Regions from separate parts of the Sulfuriflexus sp. genome, predicted to be linked through region 2. Evidence: predicted binding sites of a transcription regulator. Region 2 holds the regulator's gene; each other region holds the start of a gene.

Region 1 (4,055 bases), on a different contig from region 2:
GCGCGATCAGTGTACCGTTTACCATGACATCCATTGGCTCCCCGGCAAGCCGGTCCAGTTCAACCACGGAACCCTGGTTTAACTGCAACAGGTTGCGGATACTGATGGTGGTACGGCCAATCTCCATGGCGATGGTAACCGGGATATCCAGAATCACTTCGATATTGGCATCCTCATCGGTTACCTCGGCAGCATCATCCTGCAAATGATCTACAGGAGCCGCCGGGGCATCTGTCGGGACCGCCTCATCCGTCGAGGCCGCGGCGGCGGCCATATCCTCAGCATCCTCAGTCGGTTGACTGTTCTCGTCAGTTGTATCATTCATTCGACACGTCCTTCTTCGGTATCAATTCAACAAGTTGTTTACTTTCCGGCCTCTCAACCGGACGGGTAATCTTCACGGCCTTATTGCCATGTGCCTCACCATAGGTCCCACGTAATATGGGAATACCACCCGAGCGGAGTAACACCGTCTTCGGCATATCGATAGGGATAATGTCGCCAGGTTTCATATCAATGATTTCCTGGAGGGTAAGTTCTGCTTCAGCCAGCTGGCAGTTCAGATCTACCCGGGCACTTTTTATTTCCTCGCGGAGCGCGGTTATCCAGCGCGTATCCGTTTCTGCGCGGTCACTCTGCACGCCGGCATCGAGGAGTTCCCGAATAGGTTCCAGCATGGAATAAGGCATCGTGATGTGCAGGTCACCGCCGCCGCCGTCAAGCTCAATGGTAAACTTGGTTAATACGACAACCTCGGTCGGGCTGACAATATTCGCAAACTGCGGATTGACTTCAGAGCTTTGGTACTCATAGTCAATATCAAATACCGGTTTCCATGCGCTAGCCAGGCTCTTGAAGATATCCGCCAGCACCACCTGCACAATGCGCAGTTCTGTCGGCGTGAATTCGCGACCTTCTATCTTCGCGTGTCGTCCCACACCACCGAAGAAATTATCCACCAGGATAAACACCAGCTTGGGGTCAAGGACAAACAATGCCGTACCCCGCAACGGCGCCATCTTCACCAGGTTCAGGCTGGTCGGCACATACAGGCTGTGAATATATTCGGAAAACTTCATCATCTGCACACTGCCGACCGATATCTCGGCAGAACGACGCAGCAGATTGAAGAGGCTGGCACGGAACAGGCGGGCAAAACGTTCGTTGATCATTTCCAGCGTGGGCAGGCGGCCGCGTACGATGCGGTCTTCAACCGCAAAGTTGTATGAACGGGTTGAACCGTCATCGCCACCATCGTCACCGTCTGTCTCGACATCGCCATTTGATACGCCGTGCAACAGTGCATCAATCTCTTCCTGCGAGAGTAAATCGTTGACAGACATGGCTACTGAATCACAAAACTGGTGAAGAAGACTTCCTGAATACCCTTGTCATCGGTGTACTTCTGCAGAACCGACTGGATTTCCTTGCGGGTTTCCGTGCGAAGCTTTTCCTTGCCCTCGCGCGAACTCAGGTCCTTGAAGCTCTGGCTGCTGAACAACAGCACCAGGTTATTGCGTATAACCGGGTCATGCTGTTTCAGACTCTCTACCACTGCTTCATCGTGCGTCATGACACTCAGGCCGATTTGCAGGAAGCGCACCACACCCTTGTCTTCAAAGTTCACCACGAAAGGTGGATCGAAGGGATGGTAGATAACCTTCGTGTTGCCGGCATCTTTGGCCTGCGCCTTTTTGTTCGCGGTCTTGCCAGCAGTGTCTTCTGCGACTGCTTCCTCGTCGGCCCCACCGAGGAAGTACAGCGTGCCGCCGATGGATGCCCCCATCAGGACCAGCACCACCAACACAATAATGATTATCTTTAGCTTGCCTGATTTGACCGGCTTGCCATCGTCATCGCCAAGTTCCAGATCTTCTTCGTCAATTGCCATAAATGTGACTCCTCGTCCTTCTGGTCACTGATGTAGCAAGACGCATGCCACCGCGAGGTAGCCGGATCGAAGGTGAGGGACAATGTGAGGAATCCTGCGCCAGGCAGGAAGTTACGCATGTAAAACAGCCAGTTAAGCGCGGTAAAAACGGCTCGCCGCGAGACCGTCTCCGGCCGGGTCAATGACCGGGGCCGACAAAAACATGACACCGGTGGTTAAAAATTCGCCAAGCTACTGATTATCGGGGGCTGAAGAACCGTTATTCAGATGTAATAGTCGACGGCGCGCTCGCTGATCATCACCGGATGCAGCATAACCTCGGCATGACCTTCTGCCAGTGACTCGAGGTTACCCGGCCCGGCATTGCGTTCCGTACCGTTACCCTGATCATGCGCAGCCGCCTGCCCACCCGCGGAGCTGTCCTGATGACGCACATCAACATCGCCCAGATTGAGGCCTTCATTGGCCAGCATTTCCCGCAACCTCGGTATGGCCAGTTCAATTGTCTCGCGTGTCGTTGCATGGACAGTATTAAAGGTAATGTTGGTCTGTTCCTTGCTCACATTCACCTGGATATCAATCGGCCCAAGCTCAGCCGGATTGACACGGACCTGTACAGACTGGTTATTCCCCACAGACCAGACCACCCGCTCGGCAAAGGCGCGTTGCCACTGCTGATGCTGCACGGGGACATCAATGCTCACCTGTTGCAGGCCGGTAGCGGAAGTGGTGGCCGTGCCGGAGGTCGTCACCGGGCTGCCTGCGGAGACCGGGCTGGCAAGATTGGTGGCCGTCGTCTGGCGGCCATTGAATTCAGTGAACTGCTCAATGAGTTTGTTGGCCTGGGCCATCTGCAGCGGGGGTTTCTCAGTATCGCCACGGCTAACCAGCGAAATAACCTTGCCTTCCCGTGACTCGGCTGCCTGTAACTGCAGTGCCGCCTGGGCCTGGGCGGTGTCAGCAGCGGCCTCGCCCTCTATCGCCGGCGAGACGGGGGCAAGCCTGGCAAGGGTTTCGGCCAGCGTCGGTGGCGGGGTCGTTTTGTCGGTCCCCGTCTCCGGCCTGCCCGGTGCTACCGGCCTGCTGTCCACGACCACCACGGGGCTGGCCAGTGCGATACTCTCATCACCCTCGGGGACGATCTCCGTTTCCAGCGATGCTTCAGCACTAACCTCCAGCGCCTCGGTCGCCAATTCAAGGTCTGCGTCACCGAGTAACCCTTCAAGCTGCTCGGCGCTTTCCGGCAACGGTAATGGCAAGGCCTTGCCGTCCTGCGGCAACCCCGCTTTCGCCGTTACCGGGGAAAGCTTGCTGTCGGCTGCGACTGGCCCGGTATTTTCTTTGCCCTGTTGCTGCACCTGGCTTGAGAGGACGCCACCAAATTGGCTTTTTTTATCCGCACTTACGTCACTTTTCAGCACGCTCGCCGGGGCCTTATGATTACCTGGCGCCGGGCTGGGGGCAACTTTTAACGGCAATTGATCAGACATCGTCTTACTCCGGTGCTCACCTGAAATATTCTCTACCCAGGAAGGAGCAAGGAGTGTGCCAACAACCGCGTGGTGCGTGATTATTCAGTAATTGTTGAAGTCGCTGCGCCGGTGCTGGGCACGCTCGTCGTTCTCGTTTTGCTCCCGCCGGTCCTCGAGACGCTGCTCTTCGGCATGAAACCGCGACACCACCTTGTTCAGTGCCTCGGTCCTGGTCCGCAGGGCTCGCCATTCCCGGCTGCGGATCTCGAGGAGGCGCTTGCTCTCCTCTATCTTTTGTTGCTGAAAGCGGGCTGCCTCATCGAGGCGACGCAGGAAATTGCCATACTCGACCATTTGCCCGGCACCGATGCCGTTGGTCCCGGCAGACTGCATGCGTTGAGCATATTCAGCCCGGTAGCCGCGCAGTTCATCGAGTTTCCGGTATTGCTGATCGAGGTGCTGCTGTTGTTCTCCCATGAGCCGGGCCGCATCCCGCTCACGGGTTTCCGCAAGATGGGTAACAGGTTTCAGGCGTTCTGACTTGGTCATGACTGTTGTACCGGGCTATGTTGAGACATGCCGTTGGCCGGCTCCTGTTGCGGCACGGCATTCACTATTTCTTCAAGAGTGGCACAACTCCGGTCAAGATCAACCGCTTCATTCATGCCCTGCTGCAAAAACTCGACCAGCCG
Region 2 (4,055 bases):
ACAGCACTGAACTCAACGAGCCGGTCATGACCCTGTATCGTGAAGCCGGCAAACCATGGATCGTACGCTCCGAACGGGGCTGGGTGGCCGCGGATAATGAGCTGGTACTGCTTAGTGGTAATGTCATTATTGAACGCCATAGTGGCCCGAATAACCGGCCTGTTACCCTGTACACGGACAGGTTACGCATTCACCCGAAAACAGACTTTGCCGAAACCGATCAACCTGTCACTATGATAAGTGAAAACCGCAAAACCACTGCTGTTGGCATGCGCGCCTATGTGCGCACGGGACAATTACAACTGCTTGATGATGTACGGGCCCATTATGAAAATTAAACAATATCTCGTTTTCCTGCTGGTTTGCCTGTGTCTGCCACTGCAGGCCCTGGCCCTGAGTACCGACAAGGATCACCCCATGAAGATTGAGGCTGACCGGGTCGACATCGATGATGAGAAAGGTGTCAGCACCTTCCGCGGCAACGTGGTTATGACCCGCGGCAGTATACTCATCAAGGGTGACGTGGTGGTGGTCTATCGTGATGAGCAAAAAGACCTCGACAAGATTCACTCGACCGGCAACCTCGCGCATTTTCAGCAACGCCCCGATGGCAAGCCCGATGACGTCGTCGCCGAGGGCCGGGAACTGTTTTATGATGCGCTCAAGGAAGTCCTTATCATCCGCCGTCAGGGCAATGTCATTCAGGGAGGGGATATCTTCCGCGGCGAGCATATTGTCTATGATTCCAAACGTGACACGGTCGAGGCACGCGGTGGCAAGACTGACGATGGCGAAGGCAAGAAGGGTCGCGTACAAATGACCCTGCAACCGGGCAAGAAAGACGGCAAGCAATGAGTAGCCTGCGCGCCGAAAACCTGTTCAAGAGCTACCGTTCGCGGAAAGTAGTGAACGATGTCACCCTGCAGATCAGGAGCGGCGAGGTCGTCGGCCTGCTCGGCCCGAACGGCGCGGGCAAAACAACCAGTTTTTACATGGTAGTCGGCCTGATCGCAGCCGATACCGGGCATATCTTTCTCGACGATGCCGACATCAGTCGCTTGCCGATGCACCGTCGTGCCCGTCTCGGTATCGGTTACCTGCCCCAGGAGGCCTCTGTCTTCCGCAAACTCAGTGTCGAAGACAATATCCGCGCCATCCTGCAGTCAATGCCGGATTTATCCACCGAGCAAATCGACATCGAGACCGAGGAACTCCTGCGCGACCTGCATATCTCGCATATCCGCGACAACCTGGGCATGAGCCTCTCCGGGGGGGAACGCCGCCGGGTCGAGATTGCCCGTGCCCTGGCCACACGCCCGCACTTTATCCTCCTTGATGAACCCTTTGCCGGCGTAGACCCGCTCTCTGTCGTCGATATAAACTCTATTATCAAACACTTACGGGATCTTGGCATTGGTGTTTTGATTACGGACCATAACGTGCGCGAAACCCTGGGGATCTGTGAACGTGCCTACATCATGAACGCCGGCGAAATCATCGCCGAGGGTGCACCGGAAGACCTGCTGGCCAATAAACAGGTGCGCGAAGTCTACCTGGGACAACATTTTACACTTTAGGCCCGAAAGCCCCTGTACTGGCACAGATGTTGCGCTAGAATGTCAGGTAGATAATACATCGCCTCTAATGAAAGACTCGAACCATACATGAAGCAGTCCATCCAGCTTCGTCTGGGTCAGAACCTGACCATGACTCCCCAGCTGCAGCAAGCCATTCGGCTGTTGCAGTTGTCGTCACTGGAGCTGAGTTCAGAGATCCAGGAGGCCCTCGAAAGCAACCCGATGCTCGAGATCGCCGAAGGCGATAGCGAAGAGGGACCCGCTAATCCGCAAAACGACAGCAACGGCGAGAAGGAAAAAGCCTCTGCCCAGGAAAATCTCGCTACCACCGATACCGACAAGGCCATGCAGCAAACCGATATACCGGATGACCTGCCCGTCGACACCGCCTGGGATGACATTTACGAAACCGGTACTTACCAGTCCAGTGGCGCTGCCAACGCCGAGTTCAGCCAGCGTGAATTCGAGATCAACAGTGATGACGAACAAGACCTGCATGATCATCTGAGCTGGCAAATGAACATGACCCCCTTTTCGGAAACCGATACAACTATCGCCACCGCGATCATCGACGCCGTCGGCGAAGACGGTTACCTGGAAAGCAGCACCGAAGACCTGTTTGAAAGTTTGCAGAAAGACTTGCCCGAACTCGAACTCGATGAGGTCGAGGCCGTCTTGCGCCAGGTACAGAACTTTGACCCGCCGGGTGTCGCCAGCCGCAACCTTGGTGAATGCATGCTCATGCAGTTACGCCAGCTCGACCCGGCAACACCCTGGCGCGAACAGGCCATACACGTTGTCGCCGAACACCTCGACCTGCTGGCCGCCCATGATTATACGCAACTGATGCGGCGCATGAAGCTGGCTGAAACGGACATGCAACAGGTCATCGCATTGATTCGTTCGCTGAACCCTCGCCCCGGCAGTCACCTTTCCAGCCAGCGCACCGAATACATCGTTCCTGATGTTTATGTCCGCAAGTACAAGGGCGTGTGGCGGGTTGAACTAAACCCGGATGTCGCGCCCAAACTGCGTATCAACAGCCTTTATGCCAGCATGATCCGTCGCGCCGATAACAGCGAGGACAACAATTTCCTGAAGGATAACCTGCAGGAGGCACGCTGGTTATTAAAGAGTCTGCAAAGCCGTAATGAAACCCTGCTCAAGGTGGCGACCTGTATCGTTGAACATCAGCGAGGCTTTCTTGAGCATGGCGAAGAGGCCATGAAGGCGCTGGTGCTGCATGATGTCGCCGAGGCGGTAGAGATGCATGAATCGACAATTTCCCGTGTAACCACGCGCAAGTATATGCACACACCACGTGGCATCTTTGAGCTGAAATACTTTTTTTCCAGCCATGTCAGTACCGCCAGCGGCGGCGAATGCTCTTCGACAGCAATCCGCGCCCTGATAAAAAAACTTGTCGCGGCAGAAGAACCGAAAAAACCATTAAGTGATAACAAGATCGCTTCGCTACTTGAACAACAGGGTATTAACGTGGCTCGACGCACGGTCGCAAAGTACCGGGAAGCCATGTCGATCCCGCCTTCCAATGAACGTAAACGGCTGATGTAATCTCGCATCAGCACTAAACCAGAGGAGCACTATTATGCAAATCGACCTCACTGGACATCACATCGACATCACTGACTCGATGCGTGATTATGTGAACACCAAGTTTGAACGCCTTGAGCGTCACTTTGACAATGTCACCAACACGCACGTTATTCTAAGTGTAGAAAAACTCCGCCAGAAAGCCGAAGCCACTGTCCATATAGCGGGCCACAACCTGTTTGCGGAATCTGTTGATGAAGACATGTACGCTGCGATCGATTCACTGACCGACAAGCTTGATCGGCAGATTATCAAGCACAAGGAAAAAGCCACTGACCATCGTGCCAGAAACAGCCTGAAGGATCAGGAAATCCAGGAACCTCAGGAAACTGAATAACCAAGAATAATCGAGGTAATATGAAAATCAGCGATATCCTTACAGCAGACCGCATCAGTTGTGCAGCGAGTCCGGCAAGTAAGAAACGTGCATTGGAGGAAGTCAGTGCACTCATGCTGAATGCCGATGCCAGTCTTACCCAGGGTGAGATCTTCGATAGCCTGCTATCGCGTGAACGCCTGGGTAGTACTGGCCTTGGCCATGGTGTGGCCATACCACATGGTCGCATCGCGACCGGCAACAAGGCCATTGGAGCCTTTATCCATCTGTCTCAAGGCATCGATTTCGATGCCATTGATGGCCAACCGGTTGACCTTCTGTTCGGCCTTCTGGTCCCTGTTGAGTCGACCGAGGAACACCTGCAAATCCTTGCCCACCTGGCAAAGATGTTCAGCGATGAGCCATTCTGTGCACAACTACGTCACGCGCAGAGCGAGGAAGAACTATATAATCTGATTACTGACTGGCAACCCGCCGCGGAATGATATGACCAAGAGTATCTCTGTCAAAACCCTGTTCGAGAGGCA
Region 3 (4,055 bases), on a different contig from region 2:
ATCTCCGATGTCCGTGGGGCTTTAGGTTTTTGCGTTTATATAGGCATCTGTGGCTGATAATTTCACCACTCAAAGATACCCTGATGACACTGGGACAGTGGAATAGGGTACTCATAATGAAGCTTGAAAAGCTTCTATGAGCCACCCTACGGGGGTTCATTATGCTGTCTCACAGGATCCTGTCGGCTCCATTGTGAGTACCCTACGCTTCCAGCGTCAGGGCAACCTCAACCATCTCCGATGGTTCGAGGCATAAAAAACGGGCGCCGAAGCGCCCGTTGAATTCAACCACGAGGGTCGAGAGGTTTAGCTTTTATTATTTAGTGGATACAAACTCCGGATAGGCCTCGATGCCGCATTCGGATTGATCGACACCTTCGTACTCTTCTTCCTCGCTGACGCGGATTCCCATCACGGCCTTGATCACGAACCAGGTTACGAGGCTGGCAGCAAAGACCCAGATGAAGATGGTCAACAGGCCGGCGAACTGGCCGCCGAAGGTTGCGCCGCTGTTGGTCAGTGGTACGGCCATAAGCCCCCACATACCGACGACACCGTGAACCGAGATGGCACCGACCGGGTCATCGATCTTCATCTTGTCGAGAGCGACAATCGAGAACACGACCAGAGCACCACCGGCAGCACCGATAAGGGTGGCAGACAGCGCGGTTGGTGTGGAAGGCTCGGCAGTGATGGCGACCAGGCCAGCCAGGGCACCGTTCAGGGCCATGGTCAGGTCGGCCTTGCCGAACATGAGCTTGGCGATGATGAGCGCGGCAATGACACCACCGGCGGCAGCGGCATTCGTGTTCAGGAACACCATGGCCACGGAGTTGGCGCTTGCCATATCACCCAGCTTCAGCACCGAACCGCCGTTAAAGCCGAACCAGCCCATCCAGAGGATGAAGGTCCCCAGCGTGGCCAGCGGCAGGTTGGCACCTGGAATCGCATTGACGTGTCCGTCTGGGCCGTACTTGCCCTTGCGCGGGCCAAGCAACAGTACCCCGGCGAGTGCGGCTGCAGCACCGGCCATGTGCACAATGCCTGAACCTGCAAAGTCGGAGAAGCCGAAATCATCACCCAGGCTGAACATGCCGAATACTGACTTGCCACCCCATGTCCAGGCACCTTCCATCGGGTAGATGAAGGCAGTCATGACAACGGCGAACAGGATAAAGGCCCACAGCTTCATGCGCTCGGCAACGGCACCAGAGACGATAGACATGGCGGTTGCCACGAACACCACCTGGAAGAAAAAGTCAGAGGCGCTGGAATATACCGAATCCCCACCGAAGCCGTTTGCCGCCGATGCGGCAAGCGCATCCTTGGTCAGGTTTTCGCCACCGGCGATGCCTTCAAGGAACAGGCCACCGTCATACATAATCTCGTAACCGACAACCATGTATGCCGTACAGGCAATCGCAAACAGGACGACGTTCTTGGTCAGGATTTCCGTTGTGTTCTTGGACCGGACCAGGCCCGCCTCCAGCATCGAGAAACCTGCTGCCATCCACATTACCAGCGCGCCGCATACCAGGAAGTAAAAGGTATCGATGGCATACTGCAATTCAAAAATATTATTTTCCATCTTGCTTACTCCTGTTGTTAAAGCGCTTCCGGACCGGACTCGCCAGTACGGATGCGGACGGCCTGCTCCAGGTCAAAGACAAAGATCTTGCCGTCACCGATCTTGCCGGTATTGGCAGCCTTTGAAATGGCCTCAAGCACCTGTTCAACCAGATCATCATTGATGGCGACATCAAGCTTCACCTTGGGCAGAAAATCGACGACATATTCCGCCCCGCGGTATAACTCGGTGTGCCCCTTCTGACGACCGAACCCCTTTACTTCTGTAACTGTTATCCCCTGCACGCCGATTTCGGATAGCGCTTCCCGCACATCATCGAGCTTGAAGGGTTTAATAATTGCGCTTACTAATTTCATTTTTATTCCTCCTGCCGGTTGGCCCCACTTGCAGCAAGCGGGGCTCAAGCATGGCTAATGTTTAGAAGCTCTTTGCAACGGTGAAGATGAAGCGGTCATCACAAATATTTGCATTACCACAATTCGTACTGTCATTCAGATCGGTATCGGTGTAATCGAGGGCAAAATCAAAGCCGCCCATCGACTTGCTCAGACCGACCTTCCAGTCGTCGTAATCCTGACCATCATCGATATCCTGGAAGCCGTAGTGCAGGCCCAGGGCGAAATCGTTCATCAGCGGAATGTCCACGCCCACGGTGGTGTAGGTCGCGTCGCCGGTGCCGCCGAAGAAGTCACTCGAGTAGTTCAGGCCGGCACTGACCGCGGCCGGGCCGAAGTCATAAGACAGGGAACCATAGACTTCGGTAAAATCGTAATCTCCTGCCCTGGCGGCATCAGAGCTCGGGTAGTCGTAATAGATCACGCCGACGTCATAACCGAGCTTGTTGCTAAGCTCACCAGCGAAACCGGCGTAGTAGTCGACCTCGATATCGGCATCGTCACCAAAGTCCAGGTTGGATGCCCAGATACCGGCATACAGGCCGTTTGATACGGCCATATCGAATCCGCCCTGAACGGCCGGGCCATCTGTCTGGGAAATGCCGCGGAATACATAGTCGGTTGTTAATGCCACATTGCCGCTGAACTCCACCTCGGCCATAGCCAGGCCTGAGCCGGCCATGAGGGTTGCTGCCGCAATGCTTGTTAATGTCTTTTTCATGTCTCTATCTCCTGACGCTTTTGATAAAATTAGGGTCTGCCAAATGAAACCGGGTGGAAGTCGTTTACCACTTGCACTGCTAATTGCACAAGCTATGCCAAGTAATTATTTTTTAATAATTACAATAAGTTATCCAATTCACTGGACGCCATATGGGGAAATACCTGCACCAATAAATCTCAGTGCACAATATTGGTGCCCCGTTTTGGTGCTGAAATAATCGTCACTGTCCAGATTTTTTGGTTACACTTGGGCATCAGTCACACTGGATGGACTTATGAACGAAACACGTAACCTTATAGATGATCTGACACGCCAGTTACGCGAGTCCCTGCCGGACGGCCTGGCAACGGCGCGCGAAGACTTCGACGAGACCCTGCGTCTGGCCATTTCTGCTGCTGTGTCGCGTATGGACCTGGTTACTCGTGAAGAATTTGATGTTCAGGCTGCCGTGCTGGCCCGTACCCGGGAAAAGCTCGAGGCGCTGATAACACGTTTGCAGGAACTCGAAAACAAGACATAAACCGCATGGGCAGGATGCTTGTGCTAACGAACAAGGAAGTCAGGTATGTCGCTTGCTATTGTCTACAGCCGCGCTGCGGCCGGTATCACCGCACCGCTGGTCAGTGTTGAAATCCACATCTCCAATGGTCTGCCCGCGCTCTCGATTGTGGGGCTGGCTGAAACCGAGGTTCGCGAGAGCAAGGAGCGCGTGCGCAGCGCGATAATCAACTCCAATTTTGACTTCCCGGCACGCCGCATCACTATCAACCTGGCACCGGCCGACCTGCCCAAGCAGGGCGGGCGCTTCGATCTCGCTATCGCACTCGGTATCCTCCACGCCTCGGGCCAGCTCGAGGCCCCCGAGCTTGCTGATTATGAATTCAGCGGTGAGCTGGCACTGACCGGACAGTTGCGCTCCATACGCGGTGCCCTGCCTATCGCCATTGCCGCCCACCAGGCGCGTCGCCAGCTTATCCTGCCCGCTGAAAACGCCGCCGAGGCCAGCCTCATCCAGGATGCCAGGCAATATTCAGCGCAACACCTGCTCGAGGTCTGTGCGCACCTGAACGGCACAGCACGACTGCCCGCCCGGCACGGCCGGCCCGATAACTGTCAGCCGCTTCACACTGATGACCTTGCCGAGGTGCGCGCCCAGCATCATGCCCGGCGGGCGCTGGAGATCGCCGCCGCCGGGGGCCATAACCTGATCATGATCGGCCCGCCCGGCACCGGCAAGACCATGCTGGCGAAACGCCTGCCCGGTATTCTGCCGGACATGAGCGAGGACGAGGCCCTTGAATCCGCGGCGGTGTTGTCTGTCAGCTCGCAGGGTTTCGACCCCGACCTC
Region 4 (4,055 bases), on a different contig from region 2:
CTTTTCCCGTGCGGCTGCAAAGTTTCTGTTGCGCAGGTGCGCATTTATTTCCCAGTTAATCAAGCGGTACGAATTGGGCTGAAATTGGGCTTCAAACTGGAATAGCGTATCCTCGGTGGCCCATATACTGCTACGGCTAAAGGTCTGGAAGGATAGTAGTAACATAAACATGCCCAGAAAGCCCTTGGCATATAGCGCATAGCTTGTGGAGGCAGTGAAACGGTAAAGTCCATAGATAGCGGCCAGAAGCAGACCATACATCGCTGTATAGTTTCTATGTTCAAACTTGATCTCTAGTGGAAAAACCGTGGATTCAAGTGCGTGGGATAACAGGAACCAGAAAATACCCAAGGCAATGACGGGTTCTTTTCTGACGAGCAGTAGACCCGTGATGGCAAGCCCCAGCAAACCGGTAATGGCGAGGATGGTCAGGGTATCGAAAGTGGAGGTGACGGGGTAGCCATCATGGTGCAATGCCATCTCGGATAATTGTGGAGAGAAATATTGTTTTATATAACCCCAGAGGACATGGCTTTCTGTCAACAAGCGTTCCCCCAGAGAAAAGTCGCGGTGTATGTAACCGGCAAGAAAGGTATCATTTTTTAAAATATAAACAGCCAAGCCAAGCGCAATGGGCAGTATGGTAATCATGCCGAAAGTGGTCAGGAATCGGGTATCACGAACCCCTGCCTGTGTGGCAGGTGTGCGAAATCTGAATACGAATACCTCGATGAGCAGGATATAACCGGGCAGGAGTACCGTAGTCTCTTTCGAGAACATCCCCAGCAGGCCAAATATAAAATAGCCCAGTAGAATAAGGGTATAGGCAAACCTTTTTTCTTGACTGATGCGTTCACGGCCATAGATATAGGCCAGGACTGCAAGCAGGGTGAACAGGGTTGAAAGCTGGGCCATGCGTTGCACGACATAGAGCACCGTGCTGACATGCAAGGGGTGGAGTAACCATACTGAAGCGGCAACGAGTGCGATTGAACTGGCCCATTTTTCGCCGGGCCTGCCCTGCAGGCAGCGGTGGAGAATATTCTTGCCGACTAGGTAAAGTAGAATGCCGGTAAATAAATGCAGCGCTAGGTTGGTGACCTTGAAGCTTAAGGGGTCTTCACCAAAAAAGATAAAATTCAGAGCGAAGCTGGCATTGGCCAGTGGGCGTAGAAGCGGGCCGTTTTCCAGTGAAAAGGACAAGGGTAAGAGTTGTTGCCAGTTCAGTTCGGCCATTCTGAGCTGAAGGGTGTTTGTAAAGTCATCGAGTAGGAAGGGCCCGTTAAGCCCGGGCAAGTAGAGGGCGATGGTCAGTAGTAGCACAATTAACAAGAGGAGCTTGCTGTTTAGGTGAGGAAGCCGTGTTTTATTGTTATGCATGGTGGCTGTAACTTGTCTTGAGCCCGCCCGGGGTCTGGTCAACGTCGGCATTATGACAGTATATATGAGGGTAAGATGCTATTACCAGTAAGCGCCGGTGAAAAGAGTACGTTTTATCCGGTGTACTGGCTTTCGTTAATGTACTGATGCAGGCATAAACAAAGGGGCTGCCGGAGTGGTCTCTTCCGAAATTATTTGCCCCGATTGGCGGCGCCAGCATTGGCGGGCAGGCCTCATGAAGGAGCGGGCGTATAAGGCCACTGAGTATAGTTTGGATTTGTTGTAGCCATGCCTTATAAGCCGATTAGATAGGGGGTTTTGGGGTTCGTGCTTGTGAACCTTTTGTTTATAATAAATAGCCAAATAAAATAGGCCCCTCATAACGAGGGGCCTATTTGTGCTAATACCTAAGTGCTTTCAGAATTACAGGATTATCCGTAATTCCTCAGGTTTATTATCGGCAATTCGCCGGCAAGAATTTTTCGGGCGTAGTAGTTTTCGAACAATCCCATGAGACGCCTTGGGCACTACCTGTACCGGTCAATTTAAACGTTGTGCCATTTGCAGTACCGAGACCTGAGGCGGCGAGTGTTACCTGGACAACACCTACTGTGGTACTTGTTTGCGTGTAAGCGACACCCGCGACATAATCACCGATAGCGCCAGTATTGACACCAGCTTGAGCAGCAGTTGCAGGCATTCCACCCTCAGAGATATAGTACTCAGAGACTGAAGTTTTTGCTGCAGCCAGTGCCCCTACCCCCTCAGTGATTTTTGCGCGAATAGTGTAATCCTGATAAGCAGGGATGGCGATGGCGGCGAGAATACCGATAATCGCGACAACGATCATCAATTCAATCAGTGTAAAACCTTGTTGTACGTTTTTCATTATGCTCTCCTGAAAATTCAGTTGTTTGGGTTGTCGTGTTCTGAATTGGCGCGTTAACAGCGGCGCTGTTTCATCACTTACCCGTAACTGGAGCAAGGGCTGTGCCAAACGGGTGGTTGGCAGGTGCTCACCCGACCTGTGGTAGACTAAGTAATTGAAATATTGGTGTAAATTATTTGTTTGTCGTGATGGGTTGGATGCGGTTTTGGCATCTGGATGCCGGTATTTTTCCTTGCCAGTGAAACCTGCAGGGCAGAATGTGACGCTGAGCGTCAGTTCTGTAGTTTTGTAGGTCAGATTAGCGCAGCGTAATCCGACGCATTTCTTCACATGGGCACGTCGGCTTCACTTCAGAACCGCTTTCAGCGTTTCATCAAGTATTTTCTACGCTGCGCTACGGTCACGTCACCTCCGGTTCCTAAGCCGACCTACGATTATGGGTGGCTATTCTTCGAGGCCGAGCTTCTTCAGCCGGTAGCGCAGGGCGCGGAAGGTGATGCCGAGCCTTTTCGCCGCCGCGGTCTTGTTGAAACGGGACTGTTCCAGGGCCTGCTGGATGGCGTCCTTCTCGATTGAATCGAGGTAATCCGTCAGCGGCATTTCGCCATCCAGGTCGGCCATGAGCAGGCTTTCGTCGGCGGCAGTGGGTGTATGGGCCGCAGGCAGGTGCAGGTCGGCGACCTCAATGGCTTCTCCCTCGCACAGGGTCATGGCGCGCTCGAGGATGTTCTCCAGTTCACGGACATTGCCGGGAAAGGGATACCCGGCCAGGACGTCCAGCGCCTCGGGGGTGAGCCGGGGCGTGGCCAGGCCCATTTCAGCGGCCAGCTTGCCGAGAATGTGCCCGGCGAGCAGGGGAATGTCACCGCTGCGTTCGCGCAGGCTGGGCACGGCTAACTGGATAACATTGATGCGGTAGAACAGATCCTGGCGGAAGCTGCCTTCGCTGACCAGCGCGGCCAGGTCCTTGTGGGTGGCGCTGAGGATACGCACATCGACCGGGGTCTCGCGCTGTTCGCCGACCGGGCGCACGGACTTTTCCTGGATGGCGCGTAGTAGCTTGACCTGCATGTGCAGGGGCAGCTCGGCCACTTCGTCGAGAAACAGGGTGCCGCCATCAGCGGCCTGGAAGAGGCCGGTCTTGTCGCTCACCGCGCCAGTGAAACTGCCCTTTTTATGGCCGAAGAACTCGCTTTCCATCAGGTCCTGCGGGATGGCGCCGCAGTTCACCGGCACAAAGGCCCTGTCGGCGCGCGGGCCGAGTTCGTGGATCAGGCGAGCGACGAGTTCCTTGCCGCTGCCGGATTCACCGCTGATATATACGGGCGCCTGGCTGCGGGCGAGCTTCTTGATGGTCTCGCGGGTGCGCTGGATGATGTCGGCATCGCCGAGCAGTTGCAGCGTGGCAGATTCCGCGGCCGCGTCAGGTTGATTGGCAGACCGGTCAGGGGCTTTGTTATGCGTCTTGTGTGACAGCTTCAGGGCCGTGTTGACGAGCTTGCGTAACGCGCCCAGGTCGACCGGTTTGGAGACAAAGTCGAAGGCGCCGGCCTTGAGCGCGGTAATCGCCAGTTCCATGTTGCCGTGCGCGGTAATCATCGCCACCGGGACATTCGCGTGCAGTTGCTGCATGTGGCGCACGAGGTCGATGCCATCGCCGTCCGGCAGGCGCATGTCGGTGAGGCACAGATCGAAATCGTGCCTGTCGAGCAACCCGCGCGCGGTGGCGATGTCGGCGGCACTCTGGCAGTCGATGTCCATGCGCGAGAGGGTCATCTCCAGCAGT

Evidence for each region. Region 2 encodes sigma-54, which starts transcription at its own class of promoters, with help from an activator protein. Its sites were predicted from a motif close to TGGCANGNTNCNTGCTT; they were not measured.
Region 1: fliL (flagellar basal body-associated protein FliL) is a predicted target of sigma-54. The motif match lies at 1,925-1,941, and genes of this name have one in related genera.
Region 3: RQ738_RS01225 (TorF family putative porin) is a predicted target of sigma-54. The motif match lies at 2,788-2,804, and genes of this name have one in related genera.
Region 4: RQ738_RS07180 (pilin) is a predicted target of sigma-54. The motif match lies at 2,360-2,376, and genes of this name have one in related genera.

Annotation. Positions count from the first base shown of each region.
Region 1 covers NZ_JAVVES010000018.1:31,654-35,708, forward strand. Annotated here, with positions in the region: gene fliN (flagellar motor switch protein FliN) at 1-325, opposite strand, end outside; gene fliM (flagellar motor switch protein FliM) at 318-1,343, opposite strand; gene fliL (flagellar basal body-associated protein FliL) at 1,346-1,891, opposite strand; gene RQ738_RS05040 (flagellar hook-length control protein FliK) at 2,155-3,381, opposite strand; gene fliJ (flagellar export protein FliJ) at 3,466-3,912, opposite strand; gene fliI (flagellar protein export ATPase FliI) at 3,909-4,055, opposite strand, start outside.
Region 2 covers NZ_JAVVES010000010.1:5,997-10,051, reverse strand. Annotated here, with positions in the region: gene lptC (LPS export ABC transporter periplasmic protein LptC) at 1-338, shown strand, start outside; gene lptA (lipopolysaccharide transport periplasmic protein LptA) at 328-855, shown strand; gene lptB (LPS export ABC transporter ATP-binding protein) at 852-1,577, shown strand; gene RQ738_RS02805 (RNA polymerase factor sigma-54) at 1,665-3,152, shown strand; gene hpf (ribosome hibernation-promoting factor, HPF/YfiA family) at 3,187-3,528, shown strand; gene ptsN (PTS IIA-like nitrogen regulatory protein PtsN) at 3,549-4,013, shown strand; gene hprK (HPr(Ser) kinase/phosphatase) at 4,015-4,055, shown strand, end outside.
Region 3 covers NZ_JAVVES010000004.1:41,193-45,247, forward strand. Annotated here, with positions in the region: gene RQ738_RS01215 (ammonium transporter) at 317-1,588, opposite strand; gene glnK (P-II family nitrogen regulator) at 1,606-1,944, opposite strand; gene RQ738_RS01225 (TorF family putative porin) at 2,006-2,704, opposite strand; gene RQ738_RS01230 (accessory factor UbiK family protein) at 2,982-3,227, shown strand; gene RQ738_RS01235 (YifB family Mg chelatase-like AAA ATPase) at 3,273-4,055, shown strand, end outside.
Region 4 covers NZ_JAVVES010000029.1:26,201-30,255, forward strand. Annotated here, with positions in the region: gene RQ738_RS07175 (hypothetical protein) at 1-1,380, opposite strand, end outside; gene RQ738_RS07180 (pilin) at 1,835-2,269, opposite strand; gene RQ738_RS07185 (sigma-54 dependent transcriptional regulator) at 2,714-4,055, opposite strand, start outside.